DNA from 2 places in the Collinsella sp. i06-0019-1H4 genome. Region 2 is predicted to be linked to the other one. Evidence: riboswitches for the same ligand, from Rfam matches in the RefSeq annotation. Region 2 holds a riboswitch; the other holds the start of a gene.

Region 1 (10,097 bases), 310 kb from region 2:
GGCGACACCTCGGGTGCGGCCATCGTGGCAACCGTCCTTGCGGGAACAGCCGCTATCGCCGCAGGCACCATGGCGAGCCGTAAGCGTTCTTAGACGCCTCTGCGCACATGGCAGCTCCCGCGAAGGCCCCGAGCCCCAGCACCGTTTAACAACGCCACCGCCGAGCTCCCCTCCGGCGGTGGCGTTTTCCATATGCGTCCGCAGGGGATGCACGAGATTGTCTTTGGTCTAGCCCAATCGGCATACGCTGGCGTGCGACAATTGGGGCTGCCGATATCACAGCACTGAGAGAAGCCCGTCATGGAAGCGCATCAAAAGCAGATAACCGTTTATTCGAATCATACGGAAAGCGCGCCTGTCATCTACCTTCCTGTGGTCGTGGGCGACGGCAGCGAGGTTTATAAGTGTTGCCGAGAGCTCGACTGTCCGCCATTCGCCCTCGTCACCATTGGCGGGCTCGATTGGAATCGCGAGCTGAGCCCCTGGGCATGCGACGGGACCGTACGCGATGCCGAGCCTTTCGGCGGCCAAGCTGCCGATTTTCTTGATGAGCTGCTGAATCAGATAATCCCCCAGGTCGAGTCGTCGCTTCCTCAGCCGCCCACCTGGCGCGGCATTGCCGGCTACTCGCTCGCGGGCCTCTTCGCACTCTGGTCCCTCTGGCAAACCGACGCCTTTGACCGCGCCGCGAGCGCATCGGGGTCGCTATGGTTTCCCGACTTTGTCGACCGTGCCAGCACGGCCCCTTTTGCCGGCAGCCCGCAAGCCGTCTACCTGTCACTCGGCAAAAAGGAAACCAAGACGCCCAACCGCATGATGCGGCATGTACTCGACGACACACGCGCGATGGAAGCGTTGCTCGTCGAGCGCGGCATTCCAACAACGCTGGAGCTCAACCCCGGCAATCACTTTGCCCAAACCGACTTACGCATGGCCCGCGGCATCCACTGGATACTGACACATTAAAAATGGTGCCCACACGCATATACGCATGGGCACCATATCTTGTTTTAGCTGAACGCAGCTGCTACTCAGCAGCCTCCTCAAGCTCGGAGACATCAAACTCAAAGTCGTTACCCGGCAGGATGGCGTTGAGCACAATGCCCACCAGTGAGCCCACGGCAATGCCGGACAGCGAAATGGTCACGCCGCCCAGCTCCAACACGATGGCGCCGGCGGTGCTGTACGCGATGCCGAGCGAAAGCACGAGCACCAGCGCGGCAACCAGCACGTTGCGGTTGTTCTGGAAATCGACCTGGTTCTCGATGAGGTTGCGGACGCCCACAGCGCTGATCATGCCGTAGAGCACGAGCGACACACCGCCGATCACACACGCCGGCATGGCCGCAATGACAGCCGCGAACTTGGGGCAGAACGAAAGCACGATGGCGCAACACGCGGCAATTCGAATTACGCGCGGGTCGAACACGCGCGTCAGGGCGAGCACGCCGGTGTTCTCACCATACGTAGTGTTGGCCGGAGCGCCAAAGAGCGAAGCCAGAATCGTGGCAAGGCCGTCGCCGAGCAGCGTGCGATGCAGACCGGGATCGGCAATGTAGTTGCGCTCGCAAGTCGAACCGATAGCAGAGATATCGCCGATATGCTCGATCATGGTCGCGAAGGCCAGCGGCATGATGGTGATGATGGCCGTCGTGGCAAGACCGCTATCGAACTGCGGCCCAAAGAGTGCAAACACGGTGTTGTCCCACACGATGGGCAGACCGACCCACGGAGCGGCGGCAACGCCTGAGAAATCAACCTCGCCGAGCGCAGCCGCAACGGCATAGCTCACCACAACGCCCAGCAAAATCGGCACAATCTTGACCATGCCGCGGCCCCAGATGTTGCAGATAACGATCACAGCCACGGCAATAACAGCCACAAGCCAGTTGGTCTGGCAGTTAGCAATAGCGGAACTTGCCAGGATCAAGCCGATGGAAATGACGATGGGGCCAGTCACCACCGGCGGAAAGAAACGCATGACACGCTTGGCGCCAAACGCGCGGAAGAGCGCCGCCAGCACCGGATAGAGCAGACCGGCACAAGCTACGCCCAGGCAGGCGTAGGGCAAAAGCTCGGTCTCGCCGTTGGGCGCGATTGCGGCATAACCGGCAATAAAGGCAAACGATGAGCCCAAAAATGCCGGCACCTTACCGCGCGACAGGAAGTGGAACAGCAGCGTGCCCAAGCCGGCAAACAAAAGCGTTGCCGATACCGAGAGGCCGGTGAGCACGGGCACCAGCACGGTGGCGCCAAACATGGCAAACAGGTGCTGTAGGCCGAGCAGGAACATGCGCGGGCGGCCGAGCGACGATGCGTCGTAGATGGCATCGCTGACGGCGGGCGTCGAGGACTGGGACATGGATGTCCTTTCGAATGGAAGGGCGATCAGGCATATCGGATAACCTGCCCGAACGATACGATCCGAACCATTGTACGCGATACACTATGCCTCGCACGCGCCGCCACCTGCAAACACTAGTGCTATTTCCAAACGCGCTCGGCAATGCGCTTGACCAGCGCGATCTTTGCCCATTGCTCATCCTCGGTCAGCTTGTTGCCAATCTCGCAGCTGGCAAAGCCGCACTGAGGCGACAGATACAGGTTCTCGAGCGGAACATACTTTGCAGCCTCGTGAATACGCTCGACGATAACATCCTCGTTCTCGAGCTCTGCCGCCTTGGTGGTTACCAAGCCCAGCACGACCTTCTTGCCCGGGGCAACGTACTTGAGCGGCTCAAAACCGCCGGCGCGCGGCGTATCGAACTCCAGGTAAAATGCATCGACATCCTCGTTTGCGAACAGGTACGGCGCGATGGGGTCATAGCCGCCCTCGAAGGCATAGGTGGAGTGGTAGTTGCCGCGGCACACATGCGTGTTGATGACCAGATCGTCGGGCTTGTCCGCGATGGCGGCATTGTTGAGCGCCACGCCCAGCTCGCTTACCTTTTGCAGGTCGACCGGGCTCATGCCGGTTTTGGCGACAAAATCGGTGTCGCAGTAGATGCCCCAGGTGCAGTCATCAAACTGGATGTTGCGGCAGCCTGCTGCGTACAGGTCGGCGATCACCGTGCGATAAGCGGCTGCGATGGCGTCGGCAAGTTCCTCATCGGTCTTATAGACAGCGCGCAGGCTCTCCTGCTGGCCGTCGCAGCGGTCGAGCGTGACTTCGGAGAACGTCTGGATCGGCGCCGGAATGGTTTGCCGCGCGACCTGGCCCTCCCCCTCGAGCACCTTGACAAATTTAAAGTGTTCGACGAACGGATGGTTCTCGCCGCTAATGGGGCCGGTTACCACGGCGGTGTCGGCTGTGGTCTCCTCGTCGTGGAACATATAACCCGTACGCGAGGTACGGCGTTCAATGCCGTTAAGGCCCCACATAAAATCGAGGTGCCAGTAGCTGCGGCGAAACTCACCATCGGTGATGACCTGCAGGCCGGCGGCCTTCTGCTTTGCCACCAAATCGCGAATGGCATCGTCCTCGACGGCCTTAAGGCCGTCGTCATCAAGCGTGCCCGCGGCGTAGGCGGCACGGGCGTCCTTCACGGCCTGAGGACGAAGAAAACTGCCGACGATATCGGCGCGAAACGGCGCGTTCGGTTGAATCGAAGTGCTCATAGATATCTCCCTTTGAATTGGTTGCTTTACTGGGACAGAGTATGAGCGCTCCTATGGCCATCGTATAATATATGTTTATAACAGTTTGATATAGATGCTTCCTATATCAGTTTGGGCTGCCTTAAAGAGATTTGACCTGTGCAGAACGCAGCAGCCTAGATATGTTGGCGGATCGCGTCGATATAGGCCCGACCGTAGCGCGTGAGCGTCGTATTTTTGCGCGTGATGATGCCGATCTCCATGTACTCGTCCACATCGAGCGGAATGGAGATAATACCCGGCCCGTTGAGCTCGTGGCTGATCACGCCCGAACACACCGTGTAGCCGTTGAGGCCCATGGCCAGGTTGAACAACGTCGCGCGATCGCGCACGCGGATGTTCTTGCGGCGCTCAAACGTCGAGGTCAGTTCCTCGGAATAGTAAAACGAGTTGTAGCTGCCCTGTTCGTAGGACAGGAAGGGATAGTCCTCCAGGTCCTCGAGCGTCACGCTGGAGCGGCCCGCCAGCGGATGGTCGGCGCACACAAAAACGTGCGGCGTGGCGCAGAAGAGCTCTTCGAACACGAGCTCGTTGGCCGCCAGCATGCGCTCGATGACCTCGCGATTGTGCTCGGACAAGTACAAGATGCCTAGTTCGCTTTTCATATGCGCGACGTCCTCGATAATCTCGTGAGTCTGCTCCTCGCGCAGGGTAAAGTCGTAGCGCGCGGCATCGAACTCACGGATCACATCGACAAACGCGTTGACGGCAAAGGAATAATGCTGGCAGCTCACACTAAAGTGCGGCACCTGCTCGGACTCGCCCTTGTACTTGCCTTCGAGCAGATCCGCCTGGTCGAGCACCTGGCGCGCGTAGCCCAAGAAGGTCTCGCCCTCCTCGGACACAATGACACCCTTGTTGGTGCGCTCAAAGATGTGCACACCCATCTCGTTTTCGAGATCGCGAATCGACGCGGTAATCGAAGGCTGCGACACAAAAAGCCGGCGCGAGGCCTCGGTGATGCTGCCGCATTCGGCAACTTTGACGACATACCTGAGCTGCTGAAGCTTCATAGCTTTCTCCCTAGACGTTCGTGACGTCGAAACCCGTCGCATCCATCTGACGCATAAACGGCGGCATCTCCCCCGTCGCGGCACAGGCGGCAATCTGATGCAGAGCCCCGGCAACCGCATCGTCTGCCGCAGCGCCGATATGCCAGCGCGCGGCAGCCGTGACAGCCTCGTTGGCATTGGCGACTGCAACGGAGTTGGGAACGGCATCGATCATGGGCAGATCGTTATCGGAATCACCGAACACGGCCACCTCGTCGGGCGTCAGGCCCAAAGCGCGCGCCAGCTCCAGCGCAGCGCAGCCCTTGTCCCAACCGGCCGGAAGGATGTCAAACAGGCGCACGCGGTTGTTGGGAAACACAAGCGAGAGCTCCGGCACCTCGGCGGCAACGCGCTCGCGTAGCTCCACGAGCTCCTCACGTGAACGGGCACTCCAAATATTCGCCTTAAACACCGGGGCATCATCGACAACAGGACGGCACGGGGCCTCTTCGCCCTTGAGCCACGCGTTGCCGCCCGACTCCATGGCGCGGCGTACGCGCTCGGGGTCGTTCGTCACGCAATAGGCATCGTTATCCCAAAAGTCATCACCCAGGCTGTAGACCTTCAGATACGTATCGTCGGTCTCTTGCTCGAGGTAATCGGCCAGACGCGTCAGGGCATCGTTGTCGGTCGCATGCGAGGCCACCGCCTCGCCGTCCACAAACATGACCTGGCCGTTGCAGAACGCGCCGGTCGAGAAGCACTCGACGCAATTGCGGAACATCCAGCCCATCGCGGACGGCTGGCGACCCGAAACCGGGCCAAAGTGCAGACCCGCCGCCTGCATGGCATGAATGCCCTCGATGGCGTAGTCGCTGGCGCCGTCATGCCCGGCTGGAATCAGCGTATCGTCCATATCGGTCAGCACAAGTTTAATCATAAGGCCCCCATTCGTATCGGTCCTACCTATTGTAACGACCTGCCAAAATAAACCTGTCCCTTTTTGGCAGGTGCGCTAGTATAGGGAACAACAGATTCGATGCGGGAGTGCCGGCGGTGCAAACCACAAGGCTGAGAGGGCATGGGGCCCAATCCTTTGAACCTGTCAGTTAATGCTGGCGTAGGGAGCATGCCGCCTTTACAGGGGCGCTGTCTATGCACAGCGCCCCTTTTCTATGCCAAGGAGGCATGTGCAGTGATTGATTCGGAACAGCTTAAGCAGCATATGGTCAAGGCCGTGGAGGAGATTCGCGCCACCAATCCGATGGCCGGCTCCATCACCAACACGGTGACGATCGACTTTGTCGCCAACGCACAGCTCGCCGTGGGCGGATCGGCCGCCATGGTCTATCTGCCCGACGAAGGCGAGGCACTCGTTGCCGGCGGCGGCGCCATCTATCTCAACATGGGCACGCTCTTCCCCATCTACGAGCAGACGATTCCCCGAGCGGCCAAGGCGGCACACGACGCCGGCAAGCCCTGGGTGCTCGATCCGGTGGGCCTGGGCATCGGTAGCCTGCGCACCCAGCTGGTAAACGAGCTCAAGCAGTACAAGCCCGCCATCGTGCGCGGCAATGCCTCCGAGATCATTGCGCTCGCCGGCCTGTGGGGTCTTGAGGGCGAGGCGGCCGATCTGAGCCGCGTACGCGGCGTCGATACCACCGACACGGTCGACGCCGCCCGCGATGCCGCCGTGGCGCTCGCCCGCTACACCGGCGGCGCCGTGGTCGTCTCGGGCGAAGTCGACCTGATTACCGACGGCACGACCGTGGCCAAGTCCCACGGCGGCAGCCCGCTCATGTCCAAGATCACCGGCTGCGGCTGCTCGCAGGGCGGCGTGCTGGCCGTGTACGCCTGCGCCGCCGACCCGTTTACGGCCGCCGTCTGCGGCACCGCCGTCTACAACGTTGCCGGCACGCGTGCCGCCGCCGTCGCCGACGCCCCGGCAAGCTTTAAGGTCGCCTTTATCGACGAGCTCTACCGCGCGACCGCCCAGGACATCGCCGATAACCGACTCGAGCTCGAGGAGGCATAAGCCATGTCCGAGCCCGCAACCAATGCCGGCATGAACACACTCGTCGCCGTGGCCATCGCCCCGTGCGGCACCGGCGATGAACTGTCCGCCGAGGTCGCCGAGGTCGTGCGCGTCATTCGCGAGAGCGGCCTTCCCAACCGCACCACCTCGATGTTCACCGAGATCGAGGGTGACTGGGACGAGGTCATGCAGGTCGTGCGCGACGCAACCTTTGTGTTGGCGAGCAAGGGCATCCGCACCGAAGTCGTGCTCAAAGCCGATATTCGACCCGGATTTACCGACACCATGACCGGCAAGCTCGAGCGCATGGAAGCACAGATCAAAAAGCAGGAGGAAGCACGATGAGCATCCGCGACAACCTTGATATCTCGGCCTATCTGGTACTCGGCCCCGAAAACACGCTCGGGCGTCCCGTGGGCGATGTGGTGGCCCAGGCGCTCGACGCAGGCTTTACCTGCATCCAGGTGCGCTCCAAGGTGGCAAGTGCCCGCGAGATCATCGCGCTGACGGGCGACGCCGCGCAGGCAATCGCACAGGCCGGCAAGACCGGTCAGGTCGCCCTGCTGATCGACGACCGCCTGGACTGCGTACTCGCCGCGCGCGAGCAGGGCATCGCTGTCGACGGCGTGCACGTTGGCCAGAGCGATATTCCCGTCGAGGTCTGCCGCAAACTTTTGGGCCCCGATGCCATTGTGGGCCTTTCGGCCCGTTGCGAGGAGATGCTCGAGTACGTCAAGACCGCCGACATGAGCCTGGTCGACTACCTGGGCATCGGCCCGCTCCACGAGACCGAGACCAAGCGCGACTGCGGACGCGCGGCCGACGGCTCTATCATCACCAAGAGCTTTGAGGACTTGGCCGCACTCCACGCGGCAAGCCCCGTGCCCATCGTGGTGGGCGGCGGCGTCAAGACGGCCGACCTGCCACAGCTCAAGGCCACCGGCGTCGATGGCTTCTTTGTGGTGAGCGCCGTCTGCAGTGCCGACGACCCCTACGCCGCCGCCAAGGAGCTCGTCGATACCTGGCAGCAGGCATAGGCTCAAGCCGAGCAGCCGATTCGCAGCCTCATATCTTCAGCGATGGAAAGCGCATCCCAGTTTGGACCTCCATTCCGGGATGCGCTTCCCGCCGAGATGGCGGCAGCAGCCTCTACCCTGCCAGATATGTCTCCAGTGCCGGCAAGGTTGCCTCCGCATCGCGGCGGCCGATCTGATAGATGCGCTCGAGTTCATCGGGCTCGCGGCACAGCGACGGCACCTTCACCGATTCGCTCGGCCGCACCACAAAGATTTCGCCGGCAGCCTCGCGACGTGCTAAGTCATCGAGCGTGGCATTGTAGACCTCATGCCGATGCTCAAGCGCTGCGACAAACTCCGGGTAGTGACGGAACACGCGCCGCAGCATGGGCATCACGCTGTTGGGCTGCTTCACAAAGCCCGCCGGCTGCGTGAGTACCACGATGTTTCGGTCATACCCCTGCGCAAACAGCCATGCGCTGGGAATAGAATCAGCCACGCCACCATCCAGATACTTATGTCCGTCAATAGCAACGGGACGCGTCGCCACAGGAATAGCCGACGACGCCCGGATCCACTCGATATCGCGCTCATCGCCATAAGGCAGGTCGTGATAGACGGCCTTGCCCGTCTCGATATCGGTACACACGCACGTAAACCGCATGGGGCAGGCGCGATATGCCTCCAGGTCGATGGGATCGCGCTCGATGGGCACCTCATGATAGGCAAAATCGGCATTGAACATGTCTCCAGTCCGCAGCCAGCTTGCTACACCCGCATAGCGCTTATCGGCACAATATGCCTTGTTGTAGCGAATGGCGCGTCCAATCTGCCGCGATTTAAAGTTGTAGCCAAACGCCGCGCCCGCCGAGACACCCACCATATGGTCGCAGGTCAAACCGTGCTCCATCCAAACGTCGAGCACGCCCGCCGTATACATACCGCGGTAGCCGCCTCCTTCGAGCGCCAGCCCCACCGTGCGCATCATATTTGACTGTGCCATGCGACCATCTCCGTCCCCGCAAATTCAAACGGAACAAGTATACCCGTCAACATATACCGCCCCAGTCGCATTTTTATCAAGCATCGCATCGTCGCGCTACCGCTTGTCGAACAATAGCCGCCCACAGCATGTGCACCCATATATAATTGGGTATTGTTGTTTACACTACCCAGCTGTTATCAACAGCGAACATTAGCCGGCAAAGTAACTCAACAACGCAGCAAGGCGGGGGCCTGGATGCACGCAAAACGCCGAACAACGATACGTGTACACAACGAGCTCGCCCGACGCAATCCGCCCCGACCTCAGAAAGCCGCTTAGAACATGGAAACTGTCAGCAATTACACCGAAACGCTCGAAAAGACCGTCCGCGACCTTCTCGAGCGTCAGGATGATCTGATTAGGACCGCCTTTACCGACCAGCTTACCGGACTTGGCAACCGCGGCGGCTTTGCCCGTTCCCTCGAGGAGCTCTGGGAGCAGGACGCTCCCGTTACCATGGCGTTCATCGATATCGACAATCTCAAGCACTGCAACGATGTCTTTGGCCATGACGAGGGCAACCGCTATATCTTGCAGGTAAGCCTTTATCTCAAGCTGTATATGAAGGTAGACGAGGCGGCATTTCGTCTGGGAGGCGACGAGTTTGCCATCCTATCTACGATTGCGACCGAGGACGACCTCGCCGAACGTCTGGAACACTGCCGAACGATCCTGCTCAAAAACAACGATTCCGAGATGCCCCACTCGTTTAGCTACGGAGTGGCACACGCCGACCCCGCCCTGGGCGAAGCCTCCAATCGCATGACGCTCGATGCCGACCATCGCATGTACGACTACAAGCTACGTCATGCTATGCACCTCGATCGGCGCAATATCACGCAAGTCCACGCCGACGACTTCGAAATAAGCGATCGCATTTTTGACGCCTTTTCGATGCTCAACGAGGGCCGTTATTTCTTTATCGAGAACTTGGACAAGGACCGCACCCTTTGGTCGCAAGGTGCCTTGCGCGATCTCGGTCTTCCTTCGGAGCACATAGACAGCTGCCGCGATTTCTGGAAGACGCGCGTCCATCCCGATGACCTCGAGGCCTACGCCAACGACATCAACCAGATCTTTAACGGCTCCAAACACCGCCGCGTCATGCAGTACCGCATGCGCAATGCCGCGGGTGACTACGTTCTCTGCCGTGCTCGCGGGTTTCGCATCGACGGCGACGGAAATGTCCCCTCGCTCTATGTCGGCGAACTCGTCAACCACTCGCTTGCCGAAACCGTCGACGCCGCCACAGGCCTCGGAACGCAGCGCATGCTGGTCAACGCTATCGATGCCTGCCGTCGCGACCGCTGCGAGACGGGGCTTATAGCGGTGCGCATTCGTGGCACGGCGAA
Region 2 (10,097 bases):
TAGGAGAAGTGAATTTTTTGGCACTAACATTGAATATTTGCCCTGTTGACCGCGGGTGTTCTTTTTGCTAGCACGCCATGAGGACACGTGCGCGCCCCAACATCCCAAAACCACAGCCTGTTCGCTTTACAATGTGCAAACATGCGTTCGATAATAGGAGGCATGGAATATCGACAGACAGATGGTAAAACTCGACGCGTGCACAAGCAGTATGTGGACGTCGTGGCTCGCATCCTCGCGGGCGGACAGGTCGTGCCGGTTACCGTCTGCTGGGTCGATGGTCGTTGCTTTACGATTGACGAGATTGTCTCGTCCACCGGTTTTGGCCTGACGGTCCACGGCATTCGTACGGCGACTTATAAGGTTCGTTTTGGCGGACATGCGACCGAACTGTATCTGGAAGAACAGGCACGCGAGCGACCGGATGGCTCGCAGACTCATCTGATGCGTTGGTGGGTGTGGGCGTTCGACCGGACGCTCGAGAGCGAGCGTCGCAGGTAAGAACGCGTGGCGTTCGGGTACAATGGCAGGAAACTTGTCAGCTACGGCGCTGTTGCAGCGCTTTTTGAAAGGACGAAGTATGAACGATATTCAGGGCTATCAGAACGGCCCCATCGAGACCGGCGCAAGCCGTGCCAAGGAGATGTCGCCGCGTGCGTACAACCTTGTCATGTCTGCCCTGATCTTTTTGGGCTTTTGCGCCATGGGCGCCGGCGCCTACTTTACGAGCACCATGTCGTTTGCCCGCATGATGATGAGCGGCGCCGCTTTGCCGCTGGTCTTTGGCTCGTTTATTTTGACCATCGTCGGTATCGTCATGATGTCGGCTGCTGCGGGCAAGCAGTCCGTGGGCCTGTCGCTCGCGGGTTACGTGATCTTTGCGAGCACCTTTGGCCTGACCGCGTCGTTTGGCCTTGCCAACTACGACCTGCCCACCATCAACACCGCCTTTATCGCCACCGCTGCCATCACATTTGTCTTCGGTGCGCTGGGCGTGACCTTCCCCAAGTTCTTCCAGCGTGTGTACGGCATTGGTTTTGGCGTTCTGCTTGCCACGATTCTGGTTGAGATCGTGCTGATGTTCATGGGCGTCTCGCAGTCCATCACCGACCTGATCGTGATCGTGGTATTCGCCGGCTTTATTGGCTACGACACCTATGTGGCCACGACGGTGCCGCCCACGCTGCCCAACGCCGTGCTCATGGCATCCAACCTGTTCGTGGACATCATCAACGTGTTCCTGCGCATCCTGAACATCCTTGGTCGTCGCGATTAAAGCGCGGCATTGCGACGCTTCCTGCCGGACACGGTAAAACGATGCGAAAGGCGGTCCTTCGGGGCCGTCTTTTTTTGTGTGCGGCGGGGTATCATGGATGGGAAAAGCCGATAGCGGCAGAGACCGAGAAAGGTGACCACTTATGGCAGACGTCGACAACAGGAACCGTAACCGCAGGCCCAATCGTGCGGGACAGTCCAATCCCAAGCGCGAGGCCCGTGCCAAGGCCGCCGAGCGTCACGTGGCGACTGTGTCCGAAACGTGCGCCAAGGATATCGAGCGCTCGCTTGCCGGCGTGCGCGAGTTCGATGGTATGCCTGCCGGTTTTGTCGCGGCGATGAAGGCCAAGGCCCAAGCGGCCGACACTGCCGAGGAACAGATTGCCGAGGATTCTGAGGCCGCCGAGATCGAGACCGCTGAGGTTGCATCCGCCGAGACCGAGGTTGCGGCCGAGCCTGCACCCGCCGAGGAGGCCACGGAGGCCGAGTCCGCGCCTGCCGCCGAAAAGCCCGCTCCGGTCCTGCCCGAGGTCACCGTGCTCGACGCCTCTGCCACGCAGGCCATTCTGGATAACGGCCGAGGCTACGCGCAGTTCTGTGACATGGCCGTGCTTGCCTTTGCCTCGTTCACCAACCCGGGCGGTGGCTACATCCAGGGCTATCTGGGCCAGGAGGCCACGCTCTGTGCCGATTCGTACCTGTACAACGTGCTCGATAAGCAGCGCAAATGGTACGGCGAGAACCGTCGTCGCAACATCAACTGCGAGCTTTACCGCAACCGTGCGCTGGTGGTGCCTGCGGTGCGCTTCGACCGCAATCACGTACATGCATATGCTGACGTGATCGTTGCCGCCGCGCCCAACGCCAAGCGCGCTCGCCAGGAGTATCGCGTGGGTGACGATGCCTTGCTGGATGCCCTGCGCGATCGCATCCGCTTTGTGCTTGCCATCTGCGATGAGCTGGGTCGCGAGAAGCTCGTGCTGGGCGCTTGGGGCTGCGACAACAACGGCTTTGACGCCGAGGCCGTGGCTGAGCTCTTCCGCAAGGAGCTTGCGTCGGGCGACTTCAAGGTCAAGCAGGTGTTTTTTGCCGTGCCCTCTACGCGCTGGGATGAGGACTTCGCCAAGTTTGAGCACGTGTTGGCAAGCTTCCCCGAGTGTAACGAGGAGTCCTATGCTCAGGTGGCCGCCCGCGCCGCGGCCGCCCGTGCCGCCGAGCAGGCTCAGGCCGCTGCTGAGGACGATGAGGATGACGACGACTGGCGCAAATACCTGTAATCGGTATGTGCTGACAGATAGGTCGATCCGGCAGGAGAGACTGCTCCCGCCGGCTTTTTACTAGAGGAAGGGCTTACGATGAAAAACGTTCTGTGCTTTGGCGACAGCAATACCTATGGCTATGATCCGGCGGGCATGCGCGACGGCACCGCGGTGCGCTATGCGCACGATGTGCGCTGGTGCGGCGTGGCCCAGCGCGACCTGGGCGAGGGCTGGCACGTGATTGAGGAAGGCCTAAACGGCCGCACGACGGTGCGCGACGACATGTGCCATCTGGACACCAATCTCAACGGCATCCGCGCGTTGCCGATGCTGCTCGAGTCCCATAAGCCGCTGGACGCGATCGTGATTATGCTGGGCACCAACGACTGCAAGACGGTCTTTAGCGTGGGGGCTGCCGATATCGCTGACGGTGCCATGGCGCTGATTCGCACCGTCCGCGCGTTTCCCTGGACCGACGCTGCGCCTTGTCCGCGCATTCTGCTGATGGCTCCTATCAAGATCAAGCCGCAGATCGCCGATGTGTATATGACCGACTTTGACGAGCACTCCGTCGAGGCCTCGGAGCATTTTGCCGAATACTATGCGTATGTTGCCGAACAGTTTGGCTGCGACTTTTTGAATGCCGCCGATTTTGCCGAGCCGGGCGATATCGATTATCTGCACATGATGCCGGAAAGCCACGAGAGCCTCGGCCATGCCGTGGCAGCCAAGCTCAAAGAGATGATCGGAGAGTAGTACGGCCCTAAGCAGTACAAAAGTTCCCCTTGCGGTGGCTTGTTTCGTTGGTTTGTCTTGATCTGTAACAGCTGTAAGGCCGAAAACGGGCTAGATGTTACAGATTGAGATTATTTAGGTCGATATCGGTCGTTTGTCTCGATCTGTAACATCTAGGGTCGATTTCGCCGAGTTACTGTTACAGATCGAGATTTTCTTCTCAGCGGAATTTGAATGTCTCAATCTGTAACAGGTGGGCCGAAAAATGGACTCTAACTGTTACAGATCGAGATGTTTGCGGGAACCGCCACAAAGGTGCCTGTCCCCTTTGTGGCGGTTTGGGATGGGGCTTAGTATTGCCACATGTGGTTGACGGGGCCGGAGCCTTTGCCCATGTCAAAGCCAGCGGCGAGAGCGCCCGTTAGGTAGGCCTTGCCGGCGTTGACGGCATCGGCAAGATCCATGCCCTGGGCCAGCGCGCAGGCGATGGCGGACGAAAGCGTACAGCCAGTACCGTGCGTGTTGCCGGTCTCGATGCGCTTGTGGCGGAACCACGTGGTGAGCGGATCGCCCAGATGGTTGCCCTCGTCATCGAGCGGCGCGGGCTCTGCTAGCACATCGTTGGCCTCGTTGACAAAATGCCCGCCCTTAACGAGAGACGCGCAGCCAAAGCGACGGGTGAGAAGCATGGCGGCATTTTGCTGCGTGCGCTCGGAATCGACCTCATAATCGAGCAGCGCCATGGCCTCGGGAATGTTGGGCGTGATAACGGTCGCCAGCGGGAACAGGCGGCGGGTGAGTGCCTCAGCGGCATCCTCGGCAATGAGGCGAGCACCCGAGGTGGCGACCATGACGGGGTCGACGACGATATTTTGTGCGTCCCAGGCGCTCAAGCGGTCGGCGATAACCTCGATAATCTCGGCAGAGGAAACCATGCCGATCTTGACGGCGCTGGGTCGAATATCGTCAAAAACGGCATCGATCTGCGCCGCGACAATATCCGGAGAGATGTTCTGCACAGCGGTGACGCCCAGGGTGTTCTGTGCGGTGATGGCTGTGATGGCCGTCTCGGCATACAGGCGGTGCGCCGTGATGGTCTTGATGTCGGCCTGAATGCCGGCGCCACCGCTGGAATCGGATCCTGCGATGGATAGAACGGCGGGTACCTTACTGCGATCCATGTTCGCTCCCTTGTTCGGTCGGATTCAAATGGGTCTTTAAGTCTGCATTATAAAGTTGCCCGGGCCGGCTGTATTCCGAACCCGGGCGGGCGATGCAATCTTTACGCAAATGTAAGCAAATGTTCACGCGTCAACAATTGTCGAACACCTTGTTACCGATTGTGGCTTCGGTGACGCGTTAGTCCTCAATACCGAGGTCGATCGTCGTGCCCTCGAACACCTTGTTGACGGTGCGGACGGCGCACATCTTGCCGCACATGGTGCAGGTGCCCTCGGTGGCAGCGGGGGATTCCTCGTAGCGCTTCTTACCGGTGACCGGGTCGAGAGCGCACTTCCACATGGCGTCCCAGTCGAGCTTGCGGCGTGCCTGGCCCATCTTGTCGTCCATGTCGCGGGCGTGGGGCACCTTTTTGGCGATGTCGGCGGCGTGTGCGGCGATCTTGGTGGCCATGAGGCCGTCGAGCACGTCCTGGGCGTTGGGCAGGCACAGGTGCTCGGCCGGCGTCACGTAGCACAGGAAGTCGGCTCCGGAGCTGGCGGAGATGGCGCCGCCGATGGCGGCGGTGATGTGGTCGTAGCCCACTCCGATATCGGTCACCAGCGGCCCGAGCACATAGAACGGGGCGTTGTGGCACAGGCGCTTCTGCAGTTTCATATTGGCGGCGATCTCGTCGAGCGCCATGTGACCCGGACCCTCGACCATGACCTGGACGCCGGCGGCCCAAGCGCGCTTGCACAGCTTGCCCAGCTCGATCATCTCGGCGGTCTCGGTGGCGTCGTTGGAGTCGTAGAGGCAGCCCGGGCGGCAGGAGTCGCCGAGCGAAATCGTCACGTCGTACTCGTGGCAGATTTCGAGCAGCTCGTCAAAGTACTCGTAGAAGGGGTTTTCGTTGCCGGTGACCTCCATCCAGCCAAACAGCAGCGAGCCGCCACGGCTGACGATGTTCATGAGACGGCCGGTCTCTTTAAAGGTCTTGGTGACCGACTTGTTGATGCCGCAGTGGATGGTCATAAAGTCCACGCCGTCCTCGGCGTGCGCGCGCACGACTTCGAACAGGTCGTCCTTGGTGAGCTTGACCAGCGGCTTTTCCATGTAGCCGATGGCGTCGTACATGGGGACGGTGCCCACCATGAGCGGTGTCTCGTCGATGAGCTGCTGGCGGAACTGGCGCGTCTTGCCCGAGTTGGAGAGGTCCATGATGGCGTCGGCGCCGTAGTCCTCGGCAATCTTGACCTTCTTCCATTCCTCGGCGGCATCGGCCTTGTCGCCCGAGATGCCCAGGTTGACATTGACCTTGGTGGACAGGCCCTCACCGACACCAAAGGCGCGCATGCCCTTTTTGATATGCACGATGTTGGCGGGGATGGCGATGCGGCCGTCGGCCACGCGCTCGCGGATGTACTCGGGGTCGCGATGCTCGCGCTCGGCGACCTCCTTCATCTGCGGTGTGATCTGCCCGGCGCGGGCGAAGTCGATTTGCGTGACGAGCGTGGGCTCGGTTTGTGTGCTCATTGGCACGGCTCCCTTCGTTGGCATTACCCATATCAGGTTTGCGGGTCAGGGCGGGCGCGCCCAGTCTCAGCCTGCCGTCTTGTCCTGCAAGCTCCCCGTTTATGTGGTGGGCTCAAGTATAGCTCGAATGGGTACGATTGACGCGATGAGCATGCCCGTGGGGAGGCGAACATGGAAGACAAGCATCTATATCGGGAGACGCAGTGGGATGTGTCGGCCGAGGAGGGCCGTGCCCATCATGGGCTGGTCGCAATTGGTTTTGCGATCCTTGTCGTGATGGCGATCGCCTGTTGTATCTGGACGTTTGGCGGGCGTGGGGGAGCTGCCTGGGCGTTTGAGGCGGACGATAGCCTGCCGATCATGACAGTGAAGGTCACGGGCGGCAATACCGTTGCCGCGCCGGGCGATTATTGGTACCCGCGCGATGAGTTTGTGCAGTTGCAGCTGAGTGGTGGGTCCATTCCAGGTGAGGAAATCGAACACGTGACGTTTGATGCGGTGCTCAAAACGCTGACGGTGAAACTCAAAGATCAAGGAGACGTCCCTACGACGATGGATATCGCCTTGACCGAATGGCGCCTTGAGCCTCCATCGGGTGTTGCGATGTCCGAGGTGGAGCACGTTAAGGTTACCTACCAAGATGGCTCGACGATCGAGATTGCCAAGGCAGACGGCTTGGCGGAATAGCGGGGTGTTTGGAAACGTCGGGCCTATTGTGCCTGCGCGTTCATGAATACCAGGGTGTTTTTGTCTGAAAGCTCGGAGATGTAACGATAGCCGATGTTGAATGCGGTAAGTTCGCTTGCATCCTCGAGTTTGTTTTCTGCCATCCACCGCACCATGGAGCCGCGCGCCTTTTTGCTGGCGGTCGACCGTTGGATGGGCTTCCCGTTGCGGATACCCTCGCCAAAGAGGCACGTGACGGCTGTGGCGTCGCCCGCGAGATGGGGTAGAACGGCCTTGGCGTACTCCACGCTGGCAAGGTTGACGACCGTGGTGTTGGAGCCGGTCGGCGCAATGGCGCATTCAAGTTTGTCGCCCCAAAACGCATAGAGGTCACGGGCGTTGTCGACGGCGAGCTTGGCTCCCATTTCGAGCCGATAGGGCTCAACGCCATGGAAAGGCCGCACGCATCCGTACAATCCGGAGAGGATCCAGAGATGGTTTTGCAGCCAGTCGAGTTGTGCGGCATCCATGACCTCGGGCGCCATGCTCTGGTATTGAATCCCGTGATAGGACATGACGGCAGGGGAGAGGTGTCGGGCGAGTGCGGGATTGTCGAGATCGCCGTTTATCAGGATGGGCCCGAACTCATGCAGGGTGTTGAGGCAAGGCCCCAGCAGTTTGTCGCTCACGTTCCATAGCGCTTGCAGGCCGCCGCTGCCTTCATTCCGCTCGATATCTAGCAGTGCGCGGTGGAGGCGAGCCGTCTCGTGCGCAAAAGGTGGAATGCCCAGGACTTCAAAAGCATCTTGGGCCGCGCGCATCTGCTTGGCGGGCGAAATGATGACCTGCAGCATGGACTCTCCTCTGCCAAAAAGGAAGTTGCGGTGGAATACGGTCTGTTTTGGCCGTTTATAGGCCAGTTTAGTCCGTATTTCACCGCAACTGATGAAGGGCTGGTTAGGCGCGCTCGAGGAAGGCCTTGTAGCCGCGGTAGGCCTCGTAGATATCGGCCTTGTTAGCGACCTCCCACAGGGCGTGCATGGACAGGACGGCAACGCCGGAGTCGATGACGTTCATGCCGTACTTGGCCATGATGTATGCGATGGTGCCGCCGCCGCCCGCGTTGACGCGACCGAGCTCGCAGGTCTGGAAGTCCACGCCGGCCTCGTCCATGATGTCGCGGACGAGGGCCACGTACTCGGCGTCGGCGTCGTTGGAGCCACCCTTGCCGCGGCTGCCCGTGTACTTGTTAAAGCACAGGCCGCGACCCATAAAGGCGGCGTTCTTGGTCTCGAACTTGCCGGCGTAGCCCGGGTCGAAGCCGGCGGACACGTCGGAGGAGAGCATACGGCTGTGGGCGAGTGCACGGCGCAAGGCCAGCGAGCTATCCTCGCCGGCGAGCGTCATGATCTCGGCGACGGTGTTCTCGAAGAAGCGGCTCGTCATACCGGTGGCACCCACGGAGCCGATCTCCTCCTTGTCGACGATGAGCGTGATGCTCGTGCGCTCCACGTTTTCGACGTCGATCTGGGCGAGCATGGAGGGATAGGCGCAGACGCGGTCGTCGTGGCCATAGCCCAAAATCATGGAGCGGTCGAGGCCCATGTCGCGGGCCGGGCCGGCGGGCACGACCTCGATCTCTGCGGAGAGGAAGTCCTCCTCCTCGACGTCATACTGCTCCTTGAGGATGTCCAGGAACATCTGCTTGACGGGCTCCTTGGGGGCGTCCTTGTCGTCCTCATCGAACTTGACGGGACGGCCGCCCACGATCACGTCGAGGATCTCGGCGTCGACGGCGTTCTTGGCGGGCTTGGACATCTGCTCGCTCGAGAGGTGGATTAGCAGGTCGGAGATGGTAAAGACCGGATCGTCTGCCTTGTCGCCGATGTTGATGTCGACGGTGGTGCCGTCCTTTTTGCAGATGACGCCCACGAGTGCAAGCGGGGAGGCCACCCAGTGGTAGCTCTTGACGCCGCCGTAGTAGTGCGTGTCGAGGTAGGCCATGTCGCCGGCCTCGAAGGCGGGGTTCTGCTTGAGGTCCAGGCGCGGCGAGTCCACGTGGGCGCCCAGGATGTTAAAGCCCTGCTCGAGCGGGGCGGTGCCCAGGTTGACGAGCATAAGGTCCTTGCCGTGGTTGGCGGCGTACACCTTGTCGCCTGCCTTGAGCTCGCGGCCTTCGGCGATCACGGTCTCCAGGTCGACGTAGCCTGCCTTCTCGGCCATCTTGATGCCGGTCTTGACGCACAGGCGCTCGGTCTTGTTCTCGCTCAAAAACTGCTTATAGCCGCGGCAAAGCTCCTCGAGCTCCTCGATTTGCTGTGGCGTGTACTTTTTCCATGCGCAGGGACGCTCCATAACGCAGGCTCCTTTCGGATCGATCGTGCTGGTTGATGTACCGTGAGCCATCGTATCACTCGGGAGCGTGCGGTGGCGGGGGAGCTTGATGTGCGGTGGCCGCGGGGCGGGGAGCGTGTAAACTGGAGTGAGCAAACCGTGCCCAGCCCAAAGCGAGGTATTCAATATGTCTGATAAGCGCCGCACCTTTGCCGTTATCGACGGCAATTCGCTCATGCACCGCGCCTTCCACGCCGTGCCGCCGACCATGAACGCGCCGGACGGTCGTCCCACCAACGCGATCTTTGGCTTTTTGAATATGTTCCTCAAGATGATTGACGCCTTTAATCCCGACGGCGTCGTCGTGGCGTTTGATAAGGGCAAGCCGCGCGTGCGCATGGAGATGCTACCGCAGTATAAGGCGCAGCGTCCGCCCATGGACCCCGATCTGCACGCGCAGTTTCCGATGATCAAGGAGCTACTCACCGCGCTCAACGTGCCGATTCTGCAGTCCGAGGGCTGGGAAGGCGATGACATCCTGGGCACTATGGCGCGCCTGGGCGAGCAGGCCGGCTGTGACATGCTGCTGGTGACCGGTGATCGCGATATGTATCAGCTTGTGACCGAGCACGTTAACGTGGTCTCGACTCGTAAGGGCCTGTCCGACGTGGCGATCATGACGCCCGAGAGCGTGGACGATCTGTATCACGGCATCACGCCGGCGCTCGTGCCCGACTTTTATGGTCTGAAGGGCGACACGTCCGACAACATCCCCGGCGTGCCGGGCATCGGTCCCAAAAAGGCGAGCGCGCTCATTGCGCAGTACGGTAGCCTGGACGAGGTCATCGCACACGCCGACGAAGTCAAGGGCAAGATGGGCGAGAACCTGCGTGCGCACATCGACGACGCACTGCTGAGCCGCAAGGTTGCGACCATTCGCACCGATGCGCCCGTCGAGCTCGACTTTGAGGCGACGTCCTTCCCGGCGTTTTCTGCCGACGAGGTCTCCGTGGCGCTCGGCACGCTCGGCATTACGGCCATGCAGAACCGTTTCCTGGCGCTGATTGGCGGCGAGGGCGGGGTCGCGCCCGCTGCCAGCGCGCTCGAGATGCCAGCGGTTGTGCGTGCCGCTGC

Evidence for each region. Region 2 has a riboswitch for thiamine pyrophosphate ahead of thiC (phosphomethylpyrimidine synthase ThiC). Riboswitches for the same ligand answer to the same signal wherever they lie in the genome.
Region 1: it holds a riboswitch for thiamine pyrophosphate, as region 2 does, so the genes downstream of both, thiM (hydroxyethylthiazole kinase) here and thiC (phosphomethylpyrimidine synthase ThiC) in region 2, are expected to answer to the same signal.

The regions. Positions count from the first base shown of each region.
Region 1 covers NZ_BAABYB010000001.1:642,771-652,867, reverse strand. The annotation lists gene ACGHEN_RS02760 (hypothetical protein) at 1-93, shown strand, start outside; gene ACGHEN_RS02755 (alpha/beta hydrolase) at 301-966, shown strand; gene ACGHEN_RS02750 (uracil-xanthine permease family protein) at 1,028-2,362, opposite strand; gene ACGHEN_RS02745 (5-methyltetrahydropteroyltriglutamate--homocysteine S-methyltransferase) at 2,485-3,618, opposite strand; gene ACGHEN_RS02740 (LysR family transcriptional regulator) at 3,774-4,670, opposite strand; gene ACGHEN_RS02735 (HAD-IIB family hydrolase) at 4,681-5,589, opposite strand; TPP riboswitch at 5,683-5,793, shown strand; gene thiM (hydroxyethylthiazole kinase) at 5,845-6,684, shown strand; gene ACGHEN_RS02725 (thiamine-binding protein) at 6,688-7,029, shown strand; gene ACGHEN_RS02720 (thiamine phosphate synthase) at 7,026-7,721, shown strand; gene ACGHEN_RS02715 (patatin family protein) at 7,834-8,703, opposite strand; gene ACGHEN_RS02710 (EAL domain-containing protein) at 9,028-10,097, shown strand, end outside.
Region 2 covers NZ_BAABYB010000001.1:948,921-959,017, forward strand. The annotation lists gene ACGHEN_RS04035 (hypothetical protein) at 163-501, shown strand; gene ACGHEN_RS04040 (Bax inhibitor-1 family protein) at 581-1,276, shown strand; gene ACGHEN_RS04045 (TIGR02452 family protein) at 1,419-2,552, shown strand; gene ACGHEN_RS04050 (SGNH/GDSL hydrolase family protein) at 2,631-3,290, shown strand; gene thiD (bifunctional hydroxymethylpyrimidine kinase/phosphomethylpyrimidine kinase) at 3,620-4,450, opposite strand; gene thiC (phosphomethylpyrimidine synthase ThiC) at 4,629-5,963, opposite strand; TPP riboswitch at 5,956-6,071, opposite strand; gene ACGHEN_RS04065 (hypothetical protein) at 6,135-6,650, shown strand; gene ACGHEN_RS04070 (YaaA family protein) at 6,674-7,483, opposite strand; gene ACGHEN_RS04075 (aminopeptidase) at 7,587-8,984, opposite strand; gene polA (DNA polymerase I) at 9,151-10,097, shown strand, end outside.